3 regions of the Paenibacillus tianjinensis genome follow, and region 2 is predicted to be linked to each of the others. Evidence: riboswitches for the same ligand, from Rfam matches in the RefSeq annotation. Region 2 holds a riboswitch; each other region holds the start of a gene.
The links. A riboswitch is a leader RNA that binds a small molecule or an ion and turns the genes downstream of it on or off. The one in region 2 is predicted to bind thiamine pyrophosphate.
Positions count from the first base shown of each region.

Region 1 (6,799 bases), 540 kb from region 2:
AGCGATCGATTTCACGGGAATCTGTTCCGCACGTGCCATCAGCATCTGGGGCTGATAGCTGAGTGCCAGATCTACTTTACCTGCAGCAACCAGCTTCAGGGCGTCATTGCTGTCTGCCGGCATCTGAATCTCTACATCCAGCCCTTCCTCGGCAAAATATCCGTTCTGCTGCGCAGCATAGAGAAAGGTATGGACCGCATTTGGATACCAGTCCAGCATAACCTTCAACTTATGCGGCTGCCCGCCGCCACTTTCGGGAACAGCAGACGGCGCGGAATCAGCAGAGTCAGAACCGCTGCAGCCGCTGACTGCAGTGAGCAGAATGATCAGCAAGAACATAGGAGTATAACGGTGCAGGATACTTTTTCGTGAATGCTTAGGACTTAAGGAGTTGCTCATCGGTGGAAGCCTCTTTTCTTCAACAATATTTTTTCAATGACAATAATACATAGAAACAGCACGATTCCGAGAACAGAGAGCAGGCAGACTGCGGCGAACATTTCAGCGCTCTGCAGGTTGCCGGCCATACGCCGGCTGTAATAGCCAAGGCCCATGCTGCCTCCAAGCCATTCGCCGATTGTGGCGCCAATGACACAGTAGACGATGGATAGCTTAAGCCCGGAGAAGAATGCAGGCATAGCCAGCGGGATTTGTATCTTGACTAGCAGCTGGCGGCGGTTCGCACCGAGTGTAAGCAGCAGCTCCCGGTATTGCTCACCGCTTTTATGCAGGCCATCGTATGTACCGACAACGACCGGAAAGAAAGCTGTTAAGAAGACGACCGCCACCTTGCCACCGAGTGTGTAGCCGAACCACATAATAAAAATAGGTGAAAGGGCGATCAGCGGAATCGTCTGGCTGACAATAAGCAAAGGATAAACCGCTTTTGCCAACGGCCGGGACAGGTGCATCGAGATTCCAAGCAGAGTTCCGCAGACCACAGATGCTGCGAATCCAAGCAGCGTTTCCTGGAGTGTTACCGGCAAATGCAGACCGAACAGCAGGGAGCGCTGCTCCACTAGCGCGGTCCAGACCGAGGACGGGGCAGGAAGGATGAAGGGAGGGAAATGGCCCAAACGCACGGCCGCTTCCCAGACCAGGAGCACCAATAGGACTAGCAGGGCGGCAGGGCCATAATTCCTGAGCAGCCTGTTAATGGTGGACACTCTCATGCAGTCTCCGCTCCAGTTCTTCCCGCAGGACTATGAACTGCGGTTGATAGTTTAGTTGATAATGTCTGGGTCTCGGCAGATCAACGGTCATTTCGTGCAGTCCTTCACCGCTGCCGCCAGACATCAGATAGATCCGGTCGCTAAGCAGCAGCGCTTCTTCCAGATCGTGCGTGATGAACAGCACGGTTTTACCAAGCCCGCCCCACAGCTCCAGCAGCCAGCGGTGCAGCTCGCGTTTGGTGATGGCATCCAAAGCGCCAAAGGGCTCATCCAGCAGCAGCAGGTCATTTCCTGCGGCCAGTGTCCGCAGCAGCGCAACCCGCTGCCGCATTCCGCCGGACAGCTCCTGCGGGTAGGCCGCTTCCGTACCGGCGAGGCCGAAGCGGTGCAGCAGACCGCGGATCTGCTGCACCGCATCCTCTTTGCTGCTGTTTCGCCTCAGCTCCCAGGGAAGCAGACAATTGTCCAAAACTGTTCTCCAGGGCAGCAGCAGATCCTGCTGCGGCATATAGCCGATCTTACCCAGGCGCGTAGCGGCGTTTAAGGGCGGCAGGCCGCTGATCCGGATATCTCCGGCTGCGGGTTCCAGCAGGCCGGCGATGATTTTGAACAGGGTGCTTTTGCCGCAGCCGCTCGCGCCGACTACCGAGATGAACTCCCCCTGATATACTTCCATAGAGAGCTTTGAGAATATCGGCTGGCCATGGGCAGCGGCAAAAGAAAATTGAAGATCAGTAATGGAGAGCAGCACTGCTTGTATACCTCCTTAAATTACGAAGTGCAGTAAACGCAAGAAGACCCATACATTTCCGGAGGAAATGTATGGGTCTGAAAGTTTCAAATCGTTGGCAGGGATAACGCAACGCTGATCATTTCTGCTCCACTTCCCTCCGCTGGTATGATCCAGATCAGGTTCCAAGGGTCCGGAGCATAAACTCCGTCTCAGTCGGCCGACTCCCCTAGTGAAAAAACAGGTCAATATTCAATTCGTAATTGCTAATTAATATACCATAACTTAGCGGATTGTAAAGATAGTCTTCCTTAAAGCGGTTGAAGACCGCCCACGAACAACGCCAGGATTCCCGCTGTAATTTGCTCTTTGGTAGAGCCGTATTGCTTTTGTTGAAAAAGATACAAATCGGGGCTGAGCACGGCAATCAGTGCTGTTGCGGTGAACTGGGGATCAATTGCAGGGATCTCACCGGAAGCAGCGGCACGCCTTAACAGCTCCTTCAGAAAATCGTTCAGCCGCCGGAAGAAAGGATGCTCAAACTGGGTAAGCTGTTTTTTACCGGTGAACTCCGATTTGATCAGCTGAAGCAGCTCAGCATGCTGCTCAATGAAATCGACAATCCGGCCTATGCTGCTCCTTAAGTGGCCAAGTGCATCAGAACCGGATTCCGGGAACGCTAGCTCATGCTCCAGGCCGGTCAGAAACCGCTCCGTACTGTCCCGCAGCAGCATAGAACAAATTTCACCTTTGTCCGAAAAACGGCGGTAGAGGGAGCCTTGCCCGATGCCAGCCCGCTTGGCGATGGCGTGCATGCTGACGGCTTCCAGACCGCTGGCTATAAACAGCTCCCGTGCTGCCTCCAGGATACGCTGGACATAAGGATCTTGACTATTTTTTTCCGTGTTTGAAACGGGATTCGGATCTAAAGGTTTCATAATCTTTCCTTTCAGGGAACACTAATTTATTTGTAGTGCCGAAAGATTCATTTGACACAGCGGACAATTGTCCGTAGACTAATTGTGGATCAACGGACAATTGTCCGCTTAGCAATTATATAGATAAAGCTGTGCCGCGGTCAATGATCTCGCCGCAGCACAACATTAGGAGGAGAAGAAGCATGGAAGGTGCACTAAAGCAGGATGCTGAGTTTCGGTTAACCAGTATTCTGGTTCCGCTGCTGGCCATTATAGCCGGTGTTTTTATGGTTGTACTCGACAGTACAGCGATGAATGTGGCGCTGTCCACCCTGGTTAAGGATTTTCATACGAATTTAACGACGCTGCAATGGATCGTGACCGGGTATATGCTGGCACAGGCTTCGGTCATCCCGCTTTCGGGCTGGTTGTCCGACCGTTTCGGGGCCAAAACTGTTTTTTTGACGGCAGTGGTTGTATTTACGATAGGATCGATTCTGTGTGCAACCCCCAGCAGTGCGGAATGGCTGATTGCCTTCCGGGTGCTGCAGGGACTCGGCGGGGGCTGTGTTCTCCCGGTGGGGATGGCTTATGTATACAGACTGGCTCCGAAGAGCAAAGTAGGCATTGTAATGGGGATTATGGGGATTCCGGTGCTGTTCGCTCCGGCAATCGGGCCTGTATTGTCCGGCTGGCTGGTGCAGTATCATTCCTGGCGCTGGATCTTTCTGATTAATATTCCGATCGGCATCATCTGCGTGCTGATCGGCCTGCGGAAGCTGCCGAATTCGCAGCGCGGGCAAGTTCCTGGCATGGATAAGCTGGGGATGCTGCTTGGACCGCTGGCGTTTGCTTCACTGACTTACGGGGTCAGCCAAGGTGCTGAGAGCTGGACTTCAGACAAAACCCTCATCGGCTTGGCGCTGGGTGCGGTGGCTCTGATTGCTTTTGTAATTACGGAGCTGCGCTCGACAACTCCGCTGCTGGAGCTGCGCATTCTTCGCTCCATTGATTTCAGTACAGGGATTCTTGTCCAGTGGATTGCCCAATTCGGTCTGTACGGGGCATTGTTTCTGCTTCCGCAATTTCTGCAGCAGGCCCGGGGCTTCGGCGCTTTTGACACAGGACTGACCTTGCTCCCCCAGGCGATTGCTTCAGGTCTAATGATGCCTATTGCCGGGATTTTATTTGATAAAATCGGGGTACGATGGCTGGTGGTCTGCGGACTCACTCTAGTGTCAGGTGCGCTGTTCCAATATTCCCATGTAGATCTGACTACACAGCGCCATGATCTGATAATTCCGCTGATCATGTGCGGTGCCGGAATGGGCATGATGATGATGCCGATGAATACCCATCTGCTGAACAAAGCCCCGAGCCAGCTCGTTAACCGGGTGACGTCACTGACCAATTCGATGCAGCAGGTCATCAATTCACTGGCCGTATCCACTCTGGTCACCATTCTTACCTCCAGGGCAGCATCGCGCGGAGCTGAAATGAAGGCTGCCGCCGCGGCTTCGGGAGTTGACGCTGCCTCTGCCTCACCGGAAATGCTGAAGCAGGCTACACAGAAGGTACACGCCCAGGGATTTGCCGATACGTTCCACATTATGATTTATGTCGCGCTTGGCGGTGCAGTACTTGGTCTACTGCTGCGCAGAGGGCGTAAAAGCGCAGAAGGTGAAAGTAAGCGGCAACCTGAAATCATGCACGGATAAAAGAAAATGGTTTGCCGAATGTCCCCGCTGCACCAGTTTGGTGCGGCGGGGATTTTTTTGTCATCTGCTGCGAAATGCGAGGAAAAAATTCCGTTTATTTGGGCATGATAACTTCATTCTATGTGAAAGAAACTATTTAGAGCTGAAGGAGGAATAGTCGATGAAAAAATGGAGCCTGACGACGCTGTTACTGCTTAGCGTGCTTTTGACAGCATGCGGAAACAATACGAACAATGCAAACGGCGGAGGGACTGCAGGCAATGGAGGCACGGAAGCAACGGCTGCGCCGGCCGGGCAGAACAGTCTTGAAGCAGTAAAAGCGGCCGGAAAGCTGCGGATCGGGACAGAGGGGACATACTCTCCCTTTACGTATCATGATGCAAACGGGACACTCACCGGTTTTGACGTAGATATTGCCAAAGAGATAGCCAAACGCCTTGGGGTGGAAGCGGAATTTATTGAAACCCAGTGGGACGGCCTGTTTGCCGGAATGGATGCGAAGCGGTTCGACACCATTTTTAACGAGGTCTCGATCACCGAGGAGCGCAAAGTGAAATACGACTTCTCCGATCCATATGTAGTCTCCAAAGCAGTGCTGATCGTGGATCGGGACAATGATGAAATTAAGAAATTCTCTGATCTCAAAGGCAAAAAAGCCGGCCAGTCGCTGACCAGTAATCTGTCAGACATTGCGCGTGAGAACGGTGCGGAGATTGTTGCAGTGGAGGGCTTCAATCAGGCGATTGACCTGTTGGTTTCCGGCCGGATTGATGCGACGATTAACGACGGTTTGTCCTTTCTGGATTTGAAGAAGCAGAAACCGGATGTAAAAATCAAGCAGGTGGATGAAATCGCAGAAGGCTCCCACAGCGGCGCTGTTTTCCTCAAAGGAAATGAGGAGCTGGTGCAGGCAGTGAATGAGGCGCTAACCGCAATGAAGGCAGATGGAACGTATCTAGGCATTTCCGAGAAATATTTTGGGGCAGACGTGTCTAAATAATGGATGAAGGAGTTTCTTAGCGATGGATGACCGCAAGCTGCAAATTTTCCTGGATTCGCTGCTGCCCCTGTTTAAGGCAGGCGTGGCTTATACTATCCCGCTGGCCCTGGTTTCATTTGCACTGGGGCTGCTGCTTGCGGTGGTTACAGCGCTCGTGCGGCTTTCATCCTGGAGGATTCCGCAGCTAATCGCCAGATTCTATGTGTGGGTCATCCGGGGGACTCCGCTTCTGGTACAGCTTTTTATTATCTTCTATGGCCTGCCGTCAGCTGGCATAGTGCTCGATCCATTTATCGCCGCAGTGATCGGTTTTACGCTCAGTGTCGGAGCCTATTCCTCCGAGGTTGTCCGCGCTGCCATACTATCGATACATAAAGGCCAATGGGAGGCTGCATTTTCAGTCGGAATGACCCGGGTGCAGGCGCTGCGCAGAATTATTCTGCCTCAGGCAGCGCGCGTGTCCGTTCCGCCGTTATCGAATTCTTTTATCAGTCTCGTAAAAGACACCTCGCTTGCGGCCAGCATTACCTATGTGGAAATGTTCAGGACAGCGCAGCAGATTACGGCAACGACCTACGAACCGCTGCTGCTCTACTGTGAAGCCGCGCTATTCTACCTGCTGTTCTGCTCAGTGCTGTCCGTACTGCAAAATAGGCTGGAGAGACGGTTTGACCGTTACTCGGCAAGATAAGGAGGCGGCTTCGTGATTGAAATTCAAGACTTGCACAAATCCTTCGGACCGCTGCAGGTCCTGAAGGGTATTGATCTCCGTTTGGAGCACGGAAAGGTGCTGGTTATCATTGGCCCCTCGGGCTCCGGCAAAACCACGCTGCTCCGCTGCTTCAATCTGCTGGAGATCCCTGACCGGGGAACCCTGCAATTGGCCGGACTCCGGATCGATTTCACGGCTAATCGCCAAATTCCGCGGAAGACTGTACTCAGCCTGCGCCAAAAAACAGGCATGGTTTTTCAGTCATACAATCTGTTTCCGCATATGACCTCACTGGGCAATGTAATGGAGGGACAAGTTACGGTCCAGAAGCGTTCCAGAGAAGCTGCGAAAAAGCGGGGCTTAGAGCTTCTGGCGAAAGTAGGGCTGGCAGACAAGACGGAGTCCTATCCCCATCAGCTGTCCGGCGGCCAGCAGCAGCGGGTGGCTATTGCCAGGGCGATGGCGGTGGAGCCGGAGGTGCTGCTGTTCGATGAGCCGACCTCTGCGCTGGATCCCGAGCTGGTAGGTGAGGTGCTGAAGGTCATCCGGC
Region 1 covers NZ_CP070969.1:2,613,923-2,620,721, forward strand. Annotated here, with positions in the region: gene JRJ22_RS11490 (ABC transporter substrate-binding protein) at 1-399, opposite strand, end outside; gene JRJ22_RS11495 (ABC transporter permease) at 396-1,166, opposite strand; gene JRJ22_RS11500 (ABC transporter ATP-binding protein) at 1,153-1,923, opposite strand; TPP riboswitch at 2,041-2,143, opposite strand; gene JRJ22_RS11505 (TetR/AcrR family transcriptional regulator) at 2,214-2,840, opposite strand; gene JRJ22_RS11510 (DHA2 family efflux MFS transporter permease subunit) at 3,023-4,537, shown strand; gene JRJ22_RS11515 (amino acid ABC transporter substrate-binding protein) at 4,698-5,537, shown strand; gene JRJ22_RS11520 (amino acid ABC transporter permease) at 5,560-6,228, shown strand; gene JRJ22_RS11525 (amino acid ABC transporter ATP-binding protein) at 6,241-6,799, shown strand, end outside.
Region 1: linked by a shared signal. The riboswitch ahead of JRJ22_RS11500 (ABC transporter ATP-binding protein) and the one ahead of JRJ22_RS08915 (thiamine phosphate synthase) in region 2 are both predicted to bind thiamine pyrophosphate.

Region 2 (6,799 bases):
ACATTAAGCGTGTGGCACCGGAGTCTATCGTCATCATCCTGAGCAATCCGGTGGATGCGATGACTTATGCCGCTTATCATGCGCTGGGGTTCCCCAAAAACCGCGTAATCGGTCAGTCAGGTGTGCTGGATACGGCACGTTACTGCACGTTTATTGCCCAGGAGCTGAACGTTTCGGTTGAGGATGTGCGCGGCTTCGTGCTTGGCGGACATGGAGACGATATGGTTCCTCTTGTACGCTACTCCAGTGTAGGCGGTATTCCGATTGACAAGCTGATTCCAGCGCAGCGCATTGAAGAGATTGTACAGCGCACCCGCGTTGGCGGTGGAGAAATTGTTAGCCTGCTTGGCAACGGCAGCGCTTATTATGCGCCGGCGGCCTCCCTGGTGCAGATGACAGAAGCAATTCTCAAAGATAAGAAACGGATCATCCCTGTCATTGCCCTGCTGGAAGGGGAATATGGCTATGACGGGTTGTTCATGGGTGTTCCAACCCTGCTTGGCGCGGACGGCATTGAGAAGATCTATGAATTGGAGCTTACCGCTGAAGAGCAGGCAGCCCTGGATAAGTCGGCAGATTCAGTACGTGCAGTAACTTCTGCAGTTACACTCTAGGAATATACGGATAGCAGCCCCCATTTTTTAAATAGAAATGGGGGTTTTCTTTTCTTGTGGGATTTAGTCAGGTATAATTGGAATGTAACATATATCACAGCGACTAATGGAGGAGGTAAAGGATGGACCGTTTTTTATTTTTCCTACATATGATCGGGACGCTGGCACTCGGGTTTTATCTGGTGCTCCCTTTTATTCTGAGCGGTGCACAGAAGCTTTCCGCTCCGGCTAAAGAGGGCACGCTCAGTGCAGTTAGCGGCTTCAACCGCTTTGCCCAGTATGGTCTGGTCATTCAGCTGTTAACTGGCGGTTATATGATGTCACAAGGAGATTATACTGTGGCATGGATGGCAGTAGTTGTAGTACTGCTCCTGGCCATGTTCGCGCTGGGCGGCATCATGAACAAGCCGCTCCGCCTGGCTGCAGCCGGAATCCGCGAGAACCGCGATGTAACTGCCCATACAGGTAAGCTGCGGACGATGAGCCTGCTGCTTATGGTTGTATTGATTCTTATGATTTTCTTCATGGTGTACAGACACATTATTTAAGACCGGAGAATGAGGAATTGCCCTGGCGGCCGCGGCTGCTGGGGCAATTTGTGTTGTCCGGGTATATTTTACTCCAGTTCCTCCAGCTCCAGGATATGATACTTCACGAATTCGGCAAAAATCTGCGGCGGCAGCAGACCGCGGAGCAGGTCCTTTGTACACCATCTGTAGTCGGTATGCTCTTCTGACAGCCGGATGACCTGTTCCGCACTGCGGCATAGATAGGTGATAATTATAACCTGCCTCGCTGGATCGGTTAAGAAGGATGCCGCATACAGCAGATTATCCACAGTGACCGTTAAACCGGTCTCCTCCTTAATTTCTCTTACCAGAGCGGCCTCCAGGCCTTCTCCGAACTCTATTTTTCCACCGGCGCACTCCCAGGTGCCCCCGCCTACAGCATCTGCAGACGCACGCTGGACCAGCAGGATTTTTCCTTCGTTGATGATGACACCTTTGACAGCGACGATAATATTACGGTTATTTTTAGTCATGCAGCACACCTCCCTCATTGCTACTATCTGATACAGTCTATTCTTCAGTATATAAAGCTTCCGCGTGAAAAACGACAGTATTTTCGTTTGACCGCCGCTTAACTGTGGTAAGTAACATATCGTAAAGCCATTTTGTACCTAAGTCCAGTATAGTGCATAACCTCCCCATCCTGAGCCATCCTAAGATGATGAAATTTACCATCCATGTGTAAAAGCGAAAGGAGAATGGATCATGCCAGATAACAAACAGCCACAAAAAACCCTGCCTCCGCAGGAGCAGGACCGCCAGCCGGGAATTGAAAGTCAAATGAACCCGCTGCCTGAATTTGAGACATCAGCCTATAAAGCAGCAGGCAAGCTGCTGGGTAAAGCTGCCCTTATAACCGGTGGAGACAGCGGAATCGGACGTGCGGTTGCCGTGCATTTTGCCAAGGAGGGTGCGGATGTCGTTATTTCCTATCTGAACGAACACAGCGACGCCGAGGAAACCAAAAGACAGGTGGAACAGGAAGGACGAAAGTGTATCCTGATTGCCGGCGATATCGGCGTAGAAGCCTTCTGTCAGGATCTGATCAACAAGACGGTGGAGGGGCTCGGCAAGCTGGATATCCTGATCAACAATGCCGCCGAGCAGCATCCGCAGGATAAGATTGAGGACATCACTGCTGAACAGCTGGAGCGGACCTTCCGCACGAATATCTTTTCGATGTTCTATCTGACCAAAGCGGCCATGCCTCATCTCAAAAAAGGGTCCACGATCATTAACACGACTTCCATTACGGCTTACAGGGGGAGCCCTCAGCTGCTGGACTATTCTTCCACCAAGGGAGCGATTCTCAGCTTTACCCGCTCACTGTCAATGAATCTGGCGGATAAAGGCATCAGAGTCAATGCTGTAGCTCCGGGCCCGATCTGGACACCGCTGATTCCATCCACCTTTGACGCGAAGAAGGTCAGTGAGTTCGGCGGCACACAGCCGATGAAGCGTCCGGGACAGCCGGAGGAGCTGGCACCAGCCTATGTGTATCTGGCTTCCAGCGATTCATCCTATGTAAGCGGCCAAGTTATTCATGTGAATGGCGGCGAAATTATTAACGGCTGACAGGCTAGCTTTTTGTAGGAATATTATGTTAATATAGACCACGTTAGCAAACAGCATATGAAATTGTCACTAGGGGTGCCGCGAGGCTGAGACGAACTTACGGTTCGGACCCTTTGAACCTGATCTGGTTTATACCAGCGTAGGAAAGTGGAGAATGAATTGACTGCAGCGCAGCGGGTTTAGAAGCTCAGCCCGTATTTCTGTATACATTTATGACTGCCTCCTATTGCGGGGGCAGTTTTTTTTGCGTTTGGTGTTATCAAGGGGGAAGGAAGGTGACTAAAGCTGGCTGAAATTCATTTGATTTCGGACGGGAGGCTGGATGCGGCTCACTTTGCGGCAATGGCGGCCGCTATTCATCCGCAGCTGGACTTTATTCATCTGCGGGAAAAGCAGCGGTCCGCCCGGGAGCTGCTGGACATGACCGGAAAGCTCCTACTGGCGGGGGTTCCATCATCCAAGCTGGTCATCAATGACCGGGTGGATGTTGCGCTGGCGGCCGGAGCGGCTGGTGTTCAGCTGGCCTGGCACAGCCTTCCGCTATCTGCCGCACGTGCCGCTGCTCCCGTACTGCGGCTGGGAAAGTCAGTGCATTCTGTGCAGGAGGCGGAGGAAGCAGGCAGGCAGGGGGCTGATTTCTGCCTGTTCGGGCATGTGTTTCCTTCGGTCTGCAAGCCGGGCCAGCAGGAGCGTGGCCTTGCACAGCTGGCGGATGCTGTGCGTGTGTGCGGTATTCCGCTGATCGCGATCGGCGGGATTACACCGGCCAATACCGGATTAGTCCTCCGGCAGGGGGCGGCTGGCATTGCAGTAATGTCCGGCATTTGCAGTGCGGATGACCCGCTGGCTGCCATACGTGCCTATAGGAGAGCAGTTATACAGGCTGAAGATAAAGGAGGTGAGGGGGCATGAAGCTAATTATCAACGGCAAACCCGGAGAATTTGCGGACGACTGCCGGACTGTGGCTGATCTGCTGAGCCTGCCGCAATGGAACAAACGGCTGGTCATTGTAGAGCTGAACGGTGACATTGTTGGCAAAGATCATTACATAAACACTGCGCTAGGAGAAGGCGACCGGATTGAGCTTGTTCATTTTGTCGGCGGGGGCTGAGGACACATTATCTTTCTCCCGGCAGTAATTGTCCGGTGTTCCGCCCTTCAATCAGCAAGTTCAATTTATTTAATATATTTCATATCAGGAGGCGAACCCCATGTCAGATCCTTTTGTACTCGGCGGTATTCCATTAACCAGCCGCTTGTTTATAGGAACCGGTAAATACAGCCGTAATACGCTGATCCCTGAGGTTGTAGCATCGTCAGGCTCACAGGTAATTACAGTAGCCCTGCGCCGGGTTGATCCGCAGAGCCAAGAGAATATTATGAATTATATTCCTTCCCAGATGACGCTGCTTCCCAATACCTCCGGCGCACGCACTGCAGAAGAGGCCGTCCGCATAGCCAGACTGGCCAGAGCAGCCGGTCTCGGCAACTGGGTGAAAATTGAGGTGATCAGCGACCAGAAGTATCTGCTGCCTGATAATAGCGAAACCATCCGCGCTACAGAAATACTCGCCGCCGAGGGCTTCGTGGTGCTTCCTTATATGAGTCCGGATCTGTCCGCTGCACTGCGGATGAAGGCAGCCGGCGCCGCAGCCATTATGCCGCTGGGGGCTCCAATCGGCTCGAATCGCGGCTTGCAGACCAAAGAGCTGTTGCGCATTCTGATTTCAGAGGTGGATCTTCCCATTATTGTAGATGCCGGAATCGGCAGACCCTCAGAAGCTGCAGAAGCGATGGAAATGGGCGCTTCCGCTGTCCTGCTGAATACAGCCATTGCGACCGCCCGCGATCCGCTGCTGATGGCTGAGGCTTTCCGTGAGGCCGTATCGTCTGGCCGGAAGGCTTATCTGGCTGGACTCGGTCCGGTGGAGGAGGCCGCAGTCCATTCATCGCCGTTGACGGGATTTTTGAACTGATAGTTAGCTTAAGTGGAATGGGGGAGGAATATGAGCTTTTATGAAACGGTGCTTCGACTGGAACAGCTTCCTTACGAAACCTTATGGAAGCAGTTCACAGCGGAGGATGTGAATCGGGCGCTGCGTAAGGAACGCCTGGATGAACACGATTTGCAAGCCCTTCTGTCACCTGCTGCAGCGTCCTGCCTGGAGGAGATGGCACAGCGTGCACAGCAGTTGACCCGTAAGCATTTCGGACATGTCATGCAGCTGTTCACACCGATGTACCTCGCTGACTTTTGCGTCAATCACTGCACGTACTGCAGCTTCAGCTCCATTTATGATTTTCCGAGAAAAAAGCTGGGCCCTGAGGAGCTCAGGCAGGAGGCTAGCGTGATCGCAGCTTCCGGCTTCCGCCACCTTCTGGTCCTTACCGGGGAGTCACGTAAGGAGAGCCCGACGGCTTATGTGAAGGATTGTGTGAAGATCCTCCGGGAATATTTCTCTTCCGTAAGTATTGAAGTGAATCCGCTGTCCATAGAGGAATACAGGGAGCTCATGGAGGCCGGAGTGGACGGACTAACCTTGTACCAGGAGGTATACCATCAGGAGACGTACCGCAAGCTGCATATCAAGGGACCTAAAAGAGTCTACCGGAACCGCCTTGATGCGCCTGAACGCGGCTGTCAGGCAGGATTCCGGGCTGTCAATATCGGAGCTTTGCTCGGGATGTACGATTGGCGGCAGGAGGCCTTCTTCACCGCGATGCATGCACGGTATCTGCAGGACAAGTACCCGGAATGTGAGATCGGGCTGTCTGCCCCGCGGTTTCGACCGTACCTGGGTGAGTTCAATCCGGATAGCGACGTAACCGACCGTGCGCTGGTGCAGATTATTCTGGCTTACCGCCTGTTCCTGCCCCGCGCCGGCATTACCTTATCCACGCGTGAGCCTGCTTCCTTAAGAGATCGTCTGGTTCATCTGGGGATAACGAAAATGTCCGCAGGGGTGTCTACCGAGGTTGGGGGACATACCCAGACGGGCGGCACGCCGCAGTTCGAAATTTCCGACAGCCGGAATGTACAGGAGATCATAGATATGCTTATAGCAAACAACCTGCAGCCGGTGTTCAAAGACTGGGATATCCTTACAGTAGCTCCGGTGTAGAGTCCGCTAAAGCCAACTGCCCCCTTCAGTTCTCCGCGGACAGCTCATCGAGCGACATCTCAAAGCCCTGCGCCATATGAACCAGGAAATACTCCATCTCTGGCAGCGCGAGACCCGTCAGCTTGGCAAGCGTCTGCTCCTTGGCGGCGGCGAACTCGCGGTTGCCTGCCGCGGTTTCCCAGACGCATTTCAGGTAGGCGTCGAGTACATCCGCTGCCTTCACATAGCGGAGCAGTTCGGCATTCTCGGAGCCGGCGGGGCTGTCCTGCGGCTGCAGGAGCGGCGTATAGATGGCGCCAAGCTCCGGCGGAATCATCGCCGTCAGGCGCTCGGCGGCGACCCGCTCCATCTCGCGGAAGCTTGACAGCAGCCGCGGATTGTTATGTTTAACCGGCGTGGCGATATCGCCGGTGAATACCTCGCTGGCATCGTGGAACAGCGCCAGCGTGGCGGCACGGTCGGCGTTCAGCGAACAGCCGAAGTGGACATTGCCGATGGAGCAGAGCATATGCGCCAGCAGGGCGACCTGGAACGAATGCTGCGCCACGTTCTCCGGTGCGGTGCTGCGCATGAGGCTCCAGCGCTGAATATACTGGAGACGGTAAAGATAGGCCGAAAAATGGTAGTTCATTTTTTAAGTAACCCCTTTCATGCAGAGCTGAGTGTGATATGATAATAACTAATTGTATCAGACTTTAGACAACCTGGAACTGATGAGAGGAGCCGGAATGAAGATGCAGAATTTTGAAGAAAGCATTTATAATCTGATCGTAGAGACCTCTACAAACCTGCCGGGTGATGTGCGCAGAGCCGTTGCCAAGGGGCGTGCACTGGAAGACCGGGCCACCCGCTCGGGGCTTGCCTTAACCACGATTGCGCAGAATATCGGCATGGCCGAGCTTCAGGTATCGCCGATCT
Region 2 covers NZ_CP070969.1:2,069,448-2,076,246, forward strand. Annotated here, with positions in the region: gene mdh (malate dehydrogenase) at 1-614, shown strand, start outside; gene JRJ22_RS08900 (hypothetical protein) at 737-1,162, shown strand; gene JRJ22_RS08905 (NUDIX hydrolase) at 1,231-1,656, opposite strand; gene JRJ22_RS08910 (SDR family oxidoreductase) at 1,889-2,758, shown strand; TPP riboswitch at 2,820-2,921, shown strand; gene JRJ22_RS08915 (thiamine phosphate synthase) at 3,059-3,670, shown strand; gene thiS (sulfur carrier protein ThiS) at 3,667-3,870, shown strand; gene JRJ22_RS08925 (thiazole synthase) at 3,971-4,735, shown strand; gene thiH (2-iminoacetate synthase ThiH) at 4,766-5,881, shown strand; gene yfbR (5'-deoxynucleotidase) at 5,907-6,512, opposite strand; gene JRJ22_RS08940 (fumarate hydratase) at 6,616-6,799, shown strand, end outside.

Region 3 (6,799 bases), 1.9 Mb from region 2:
CCGGAATGCCCTCCTCTGTCATCAGCGAATGTTCCATTGCCGAAATTTCCGCCACCGTCACATCGCCCACTGCTTCCGCAAAACGCGCTTTGACTTCCTCTACACTTTTACCGGCGTGCAGCTCTTTAATGATCTCCTTCAGCATCGCCTGGCGGCGGGTCTGTTCCGGTACGTCCACTTCACGGTTATTGATCAGTTCACTCATTGGTATCTCTCCTTATCATTATGGTTTGCTCTATTCAAGAACCTCGAACCCATGGCGTTGAAAAGTCTGCCGCACGGTATCCGGGTCCATTCTCCGCAGCTTAATTCCCTTCGACAGGGTCATGAACCGGCCTGCTGTCTGCAGCATCCCCGGCTTCGCAATATCATGAAACCCCAGCTCCACCATAATGCCGGTAACCTCAGGATGCCGGCTTACCAGCTCGAATATGGATTCATCCATTCTCAGCACTTTGTTCATGTGTACCATTCCTTTTTTAGTGAGAATTCTTCTCAACAACAGCTTAGCATAGGCCATACAAGACAATAGTGATTGCAATCACTAAGTATAAAAAGAAGCTTCCCAGCCTCTGAACCACAACTCCGGACAAAAAAAGGCCGTCTCCCTCAGCCTTTTACAGCCTGGGAGACAGCCTAGTATTTCACCTGTTAGGTGAGCTGGTTCATTGATTCTTGAATGCCGTGGGAAATCCGCATGCTGCAGAAGTTCGGACCGCACATCGAACAGAAATGCGCCGTCTTGGCCCCTTCTGCGGGAAGAGTCGCATCGTGATACTCCAGTGCCCGCTCCGGATCGAGCGCCAGATGGAACTGGTCGCGCCAGCGGAATTCAAACCGTGCTTTGGACAGCGCATTGTCACGGTCCTGGGCACCCGGATGCCCTTTGGCCAGATCGGCTGCATGGGCAGCGATTTTGTAGGTAATCACACCTTCGCGCACATCATTTTTATCAGGGAGTCCCAGATGCTCTTTGGGGGTCACATAACAGAGCATCGCCGTTCCGAACCAGCCGATCATGGCAGCGCCAATTGCTGAGGTGATATGGTCATAGCCTGGAGCAATATCCGTGGTTAACGGGCCCAGTGTATAAAAAGGGGCTTCCCGGCAGATGTCCAGCTGTTTATCCATGTTTTCCTTGATTTTATGCATTGGCACATGCCCGGGACCCTCCACCATAACCTGAACATCATGCTTCCAGGCAATTTCCGTAAGCTCTCCCAGCGTTTCCAGCTCAGCAAACTGGGCTTCGTCATTGGCATCGGCAATCGATCCCGGCCGCAGTCCGTCGCCCAGCGAAATGGCGATATCGTAGGTCTTCATAATTTCACAAATGTCCTCGAAATGCGTATATAAGAAACTCTCCTGATGATGGGCAAGACACCAGGCGGCCATAATGGACCCGCCCCGGGAGACAATCCCGGTCATTCGTCCGGCCGTAAGCGGAATATAGCGCAGCAGCACTCCGGCATGAATGGTAAAGTAGTCCACACCCTGCTCCGCCTGTTCAATGAGGGTGTCGCGGTATATCTCCCAGGTCAGATTTTCAGCCTTACCGTTTACCTTTTCAAGTGCCTGGTAAATTGGAACGGTGCCGATCGGTACTGGAGAATTGCGGATAATCCATTCACGGGTGGCATGAATTTTTTTACCGGTGGAGAGATCCATTATGGTGTCTGCCCCCCAGCGGGTGGCCCATCTCATTTTCTCCACTTCCTCTTCGATAGAGGATGATACTGCTGAATTGCCGATATTGGCGTTAATCTTCACCAGGAAATTACGGCCGATGATCATCGGCTCACTTTCCGGGTGGTTGAGATTAGCAGGTATGATTGCACGCCCGGCAGCTACCTCGTCTCTCACAAATTCAGGACTCATGTTCTCGCGGATCGCAATATATTCCATCTCCGGGGTAATGATTCCCTTCCGTGCATAATGCAGCTGGGTTACATTGGTACCTGGACGCGCTCTTAAAGGCCGCCGCTGCAATCCCGGAAAGGTCTCTGTCACGCAGGCCGCGGCATTTCCTTTTCCCTCATCCTGCGGGGCTGCTCCCTCGTACTCCTCCGAATCGCCGCGTTCTGCAATCCAGGCTAACCGGTGAGGCGGCAGGCCTTTCCGTATATCCGTTTGTTCAAAGTCATCGGTATATAGCCCGCTCGTATCGTACACACGCACTGGCGCATTCATTTCTTCGCCGGCGCTTCCCCTTGTAGGGGTAAGACTAATCTCACGCATCGGGACTTGGATGTCCGGGCGTGAACCCTCTACATAAACTTTACGGCTCCCCGGAAATACCGAAAGATTTACGTTTTCCTGCTTCACTGTTCCTGCCATTGTTTCTCCTCCTCAGATTGGTGTGTTCACACGTGGTCTTTGAATAAGAATATGCAGCAAAAAAGCCGCTCCACCTGGAGCGGCTTTATCTGGGAACAGCCAAAGAAGGCTATACGAAATAAAAGTCCGGCTCCACTTTCCTACGCTGGTATGATCCAGATCAGGTTCAAGGGTCCGGAAATTCACTTTCTCCGTCTCAGCCAATTCAGGCTCCCCTAGTGGGCATCTTATTAAATTACATTAAATCTACTCTACCCGGATATACTCTGTCAACGGCTGGATGTAAAGGCGAGGGTTCATCCTCATTTATCCAGCGTTTCACTCCAATCATGCACCATGGTGCCTTCCAGGAACTTCTCGGCATCCATAGCTGCCATGCATCCGGTTCCGGCTGCAGAGATCGCCTGACGGTAACGGGTATCCTGCACGTCTCCGCAAGCAAAGACGCCCGGAATGTTCGTTTCGGTCGTGCCCGGGTTGACGACAATGTACCCGTTAGCATCCGTCGTAATCTGTCCGCCCAGGAATGCCGTGTTCGGTGTGTGCCCGATTGCCACGAACACACCATCCGCTTCCAGCAGTTCTTCCAGACCTGTCTCATTGTTGCGCACAGTCAGCCCTTTGACTCCCGTGTCGCTAACGGTCACTTCCAGCGGTGTACGGTTAAGCGCCCAGGCCACCTTGCTGTTCTCACGCGCCCGGTCCTGCATAATCTTCGAAGCGCGCAGCTCCTCGCGGCGGTGCACCAGGGTTACACTTGAGGCAAAGCGGGTCAGGAAGCTGGCTTCCTCCATCGCGGAGTCTCCGCCGCCGACAACAATAATTTTCTTGCCGCGGAAAAAGAAGCCGTCACAGGTAGCGCATGTGCTGACCCCGCGCCCCACATTCTCCTGCTCGCCGGGGATACCCAGATATCTTGCCGAAGCCCCGGTAGAGATAATAACCGACTCTGCCTCCAGTACACCAAGCCCATCCACGGTTACTTTGAAAGGCCGCTGCGAGAAATCCACAGAATCGACCCAGCCGTTCTTAAACTCTGCACCGAAACGTTCAGCCTGCTTGCGCATGTTGTCCATCAGGTCGGGTCCAAGAATGCCTTCAGGAAAGCCCGGAAAGTTCTCCACTTCTGTCGTCGTTGTTAGTTGTCCTCCCGGCTGCAAGCCTTCAATTACGAGCGGGTTAAGGTTGGCACGTGCCAAATAAATTGCGGCAGTCAGCCCTGCCGGGCCTGTTCCGATTACAATTGTTTTGTACATCACATTGGCCTCCTTACAAGTGGGTGATTATTTACTTTGAAGAAACGGCTGTGGGGGCTTCCATGAAGCAGCCTTATCCGCGTTTCCGGTGAACAATATAAGGATGCAGAATCGTGCATCATTTATTCCTGGTTGCTTATATTACTTACTTGAGGGCATCGGTTCATGCCCTTATATCTTCTCTGTGGAAGGGGACAAGTCTCCCGGCTCCGCAATCAGATTCAAGGTGCCGCACGCGCTGTCGATCCGCCGTGCATACCTGCTGACCATCGAGGCAGAGACATCATAGCGCTGGGCCACCTCACGGTAAGTCACCGGACGGCTGTGCAGCTTGGCTGTTAAGTATTCCAAAGCAGCACACCAGCCTTCTGTATGGCTGAAGCGGGGCACATCGGGATACAGACTGCCGATGAACTGCTTCCAGAGATTCTCCGCATCCTTTTTCTGAAGGGCATCGTATCTCCGGTCCATCACGGCCAGCGTATGATCCACAATCCGCTGCCAGTCCTCTTTCCACTCCGGCAGACCCTTATGAGACGGAGCCGGTGCGGCCACCGGCTCTTCCTTAAGAGCCACGTTCTCCTCCGGACCGCTGCCGATCAGCCGCTGCAGGCTAAGCAGCGCTGCCTCCTGCAGCTTATCCTCCTGAAGCGGCTCCTGCTCCAGCAGTTCCCGCAGCACTTCGGACATCTCCTCATCCTCAATCCAGCGGAGCGCCTCTGTGACCTGCAGCTTGGTACCGGAGTCACCGTAGCGAAGCGCCCAGAAGAACGACGCGCGCAGCAGCGGATTACTCCGGACTTCTGCTGTGAAGCTGCTGGTATTGTCTTTCCATTGTTTAAGCTGCTCCTGAAAAGGCAGCTGGTAGTTATAGCTGACCGGCGACATCGTCCGGTCTTCAGCCAGTGCCTGCTGCAGCTGTGACAGGAAGAATCCCGGCACCGCTGATTCCGGATCGAGCTTCGCGGCCTGCCTCCAGCAGCGCAGCGCCTCACCGTAGAGCCCGCTGTTGCTTGCGGCAGCGGCACAGTAATGATAGAGGCTGGCATCTCCGCCCACCTCTTCATCCTTCAGCAGACGGCGGAAGTGGCCGTAGGCTGTTTTGTGTCTGCCCAGGATGCCCATCGTTGTAGCCATTTTGAAGACATGCTCCTGATGAAAAGGCACCGTTGCTTCCAGCATCCGCAGCAGGGCGGCAAGCTCCTCCTGATCACCTGCATACTGCAGGAAAATCGCCATATTGCAAAGAGCGTGCAAATTGCCCGGGTCCTGCTTCAGCACCTCGCCCAGACACTCCTTGGCTTTGACGAACCGGCCCATGTAGAAATAGGCCAACGCCAGATTGTTGTGCGCTGCAAGAAAGTCCGGCGTGTTCTTCACGATCTCTTCCAGCAGCTTGACTGCCTGCGGAAACTTTCCTTCCTCCAGCAGGCTCCGGGCACGGTCATGCTCCACGACCCCTTCCCGGCTGCGGATGCGGATCAGCGGCGCAGGACGGTCAAGCTCATATTGCAGCAGCTCCATCAGTTCCTCAGACTCTGCCAGATACTCACCGGCTGCATCTTCTTGCAGATACGTGACCAGCGAGCGTTCTGCTTCTTCAAAGCTCTCCATATTGGCATAATTGTTAGCCATATAGAAGTGGCATTCCGTCATTGCGGGATCAATCTTTTCCAGCACATGGGTCAAAATATCATTGGACGCTTGATAATTGCCCATCTCAGATAATATACCCGCCATGTTGCAGTGATTCACCGGATTGTCCGGCTCATATTCGACGGCTTTGCGAAAATTCTTTAATGCCTTATCATATTGAAAGCGGTCCAGCGACCGTACGGCTCTTTCAAAGAAAAAATTGGCATCCAGAGTAACCGGAATTACATTGCAGGGCTCCGTGTCATCTGAAGTTCTCTCAATCATGGAAGCAAGGCACCTCCCTTTATAAGCTTCCTTATCCTCACAAAAATAGGAGAGCAGCGCCTAAGCGGCACCCCGAGCTCCCACCTTAAGCATTCTATCGTTTCCATTTCTGGCCGTAGCTGCCTTCACACAGTATACCACATGTGGCAGGGGGATTCTCAAGCTAAGGGAAGCTGCCCGGCAGGAAAAAAGATGAAGCGGTCAGCACGGCCGCTTCTCTGCCTCATTTCAGCAAAAAACACGGGAATTAAATCCCCGCGTCTCTGAATAATTTATCGATTGAACCGCCTTCAATAATAATCCGTGTGGCTTCAGCCAGCATCGGTGCTACCGATAGCACCTTGTACCGGGTGGAATGATCGTCCGGCAGTGCAATCGAATCCGTGACGACCACTTCATCGATATTCTCGTGGTCCATGCGGGCCAGTGCATCACCGGAGAATAGACCATGTGTTGCACAGACGATGCTGTTCTTGGCTCCACGTTCCTTCAGGCCTTCCACCACATTCACAATTGTCGTACCGGTGTCGATCAGATCCTCGATAATAACCGGTGTCCGTCCCTCGACATCGCCAATCACATGGGTGATGACCGATTCATTGTGCGCCGGACGCTTCTTGATCATAATGGCAAACGGCGAGTCCAGCCGGCTGGCGAGCTTCTCGGCCATGGAGGCGCGTCCCGCGTCAGGTGATACGACCACAGGATTGGAGATGCCCTTCATCTTCAGATAGCCGCTGATCAGATCGAGTGCGGTCAGATGATCCACCGGAATATTGAAGAAGCCCTGGATCGCCGCCGCATGAAGGTCAATTGTAATCACACGGGTAGCGCCTGCAGTGGTCAGCACATCGGCAACCATTTTGGCCGAGATCGGCTCGCGTGGTGCGGATTTGCGTTCCTGCCGGGCATAGCCGTAATAAGGGACAATAATATTCACCGTTCTGGCTGAGGCGCGTTTGGCCGCATCAATCATAACGAGCAGCTCAACGAACAGCTCATTAATAGGATGAGCGAGGGATTGCACCAAAAATACGTCGCAGTTCCGGATGCTCTCTTCATAATGCACATAAATCTCGCCGCTCTTGAAACGGGTCAGCTTAATTTGGCCGAGGGGTGCACCAAGACGCTCCGCAATGTCTGCGGCCAGCTTCGGATTCGACGAACCGGAAAAAATACGCAATTGATGATGATGCATAGTACCCTCCTGGGGATCATAATTTTAGCTCAAACGGAACGGATGTCCGGCGCCGGCTTTCAAACACCGCCAGCTCACGGAAGCCTGT
Region 3 covers NZ_CP070969.1:163,569-170,367, reverse strand. Annotated here, with positions in the region: gene JRJ22_RS00850 (DUF438 domain-containing protein) at 1-205, opposite strand, end outside; gene JRJ22_RS00845 (DUF1858 domain-containing protein) at 236-463, opposite strand; gene thiC (phosphomethylpyrimidine synthase ThiC) at 652-2,337, opposite strand; TPP riboswitch at 2,458-2,564, opposite strand; gene trxB (thioredoxin-disulfide reductase) at 2,640-3,593, opposite strand; gene JRJ22_RS00830 (tetratricopeptide repeat protein) at 3,765-5,513, opposite strand; gene JRJ22_RS00825 (ribose-phosphate diphosphokinase) at 5,761-6,711, opposite strand; gene hisJ (histidinol-phosphatase HisJ) at 6,728-6,799, opposite strand, start outside.
Region 3: linked by a shared signal. The riboswitch ahead of thiC (phosphomethylpyrimidine synthase ThiC) and the one ahead of JRJ22_RS08915 (thiamine phosphate synthase) in region 2 are both predicted to bind thiamine pyrophosphate.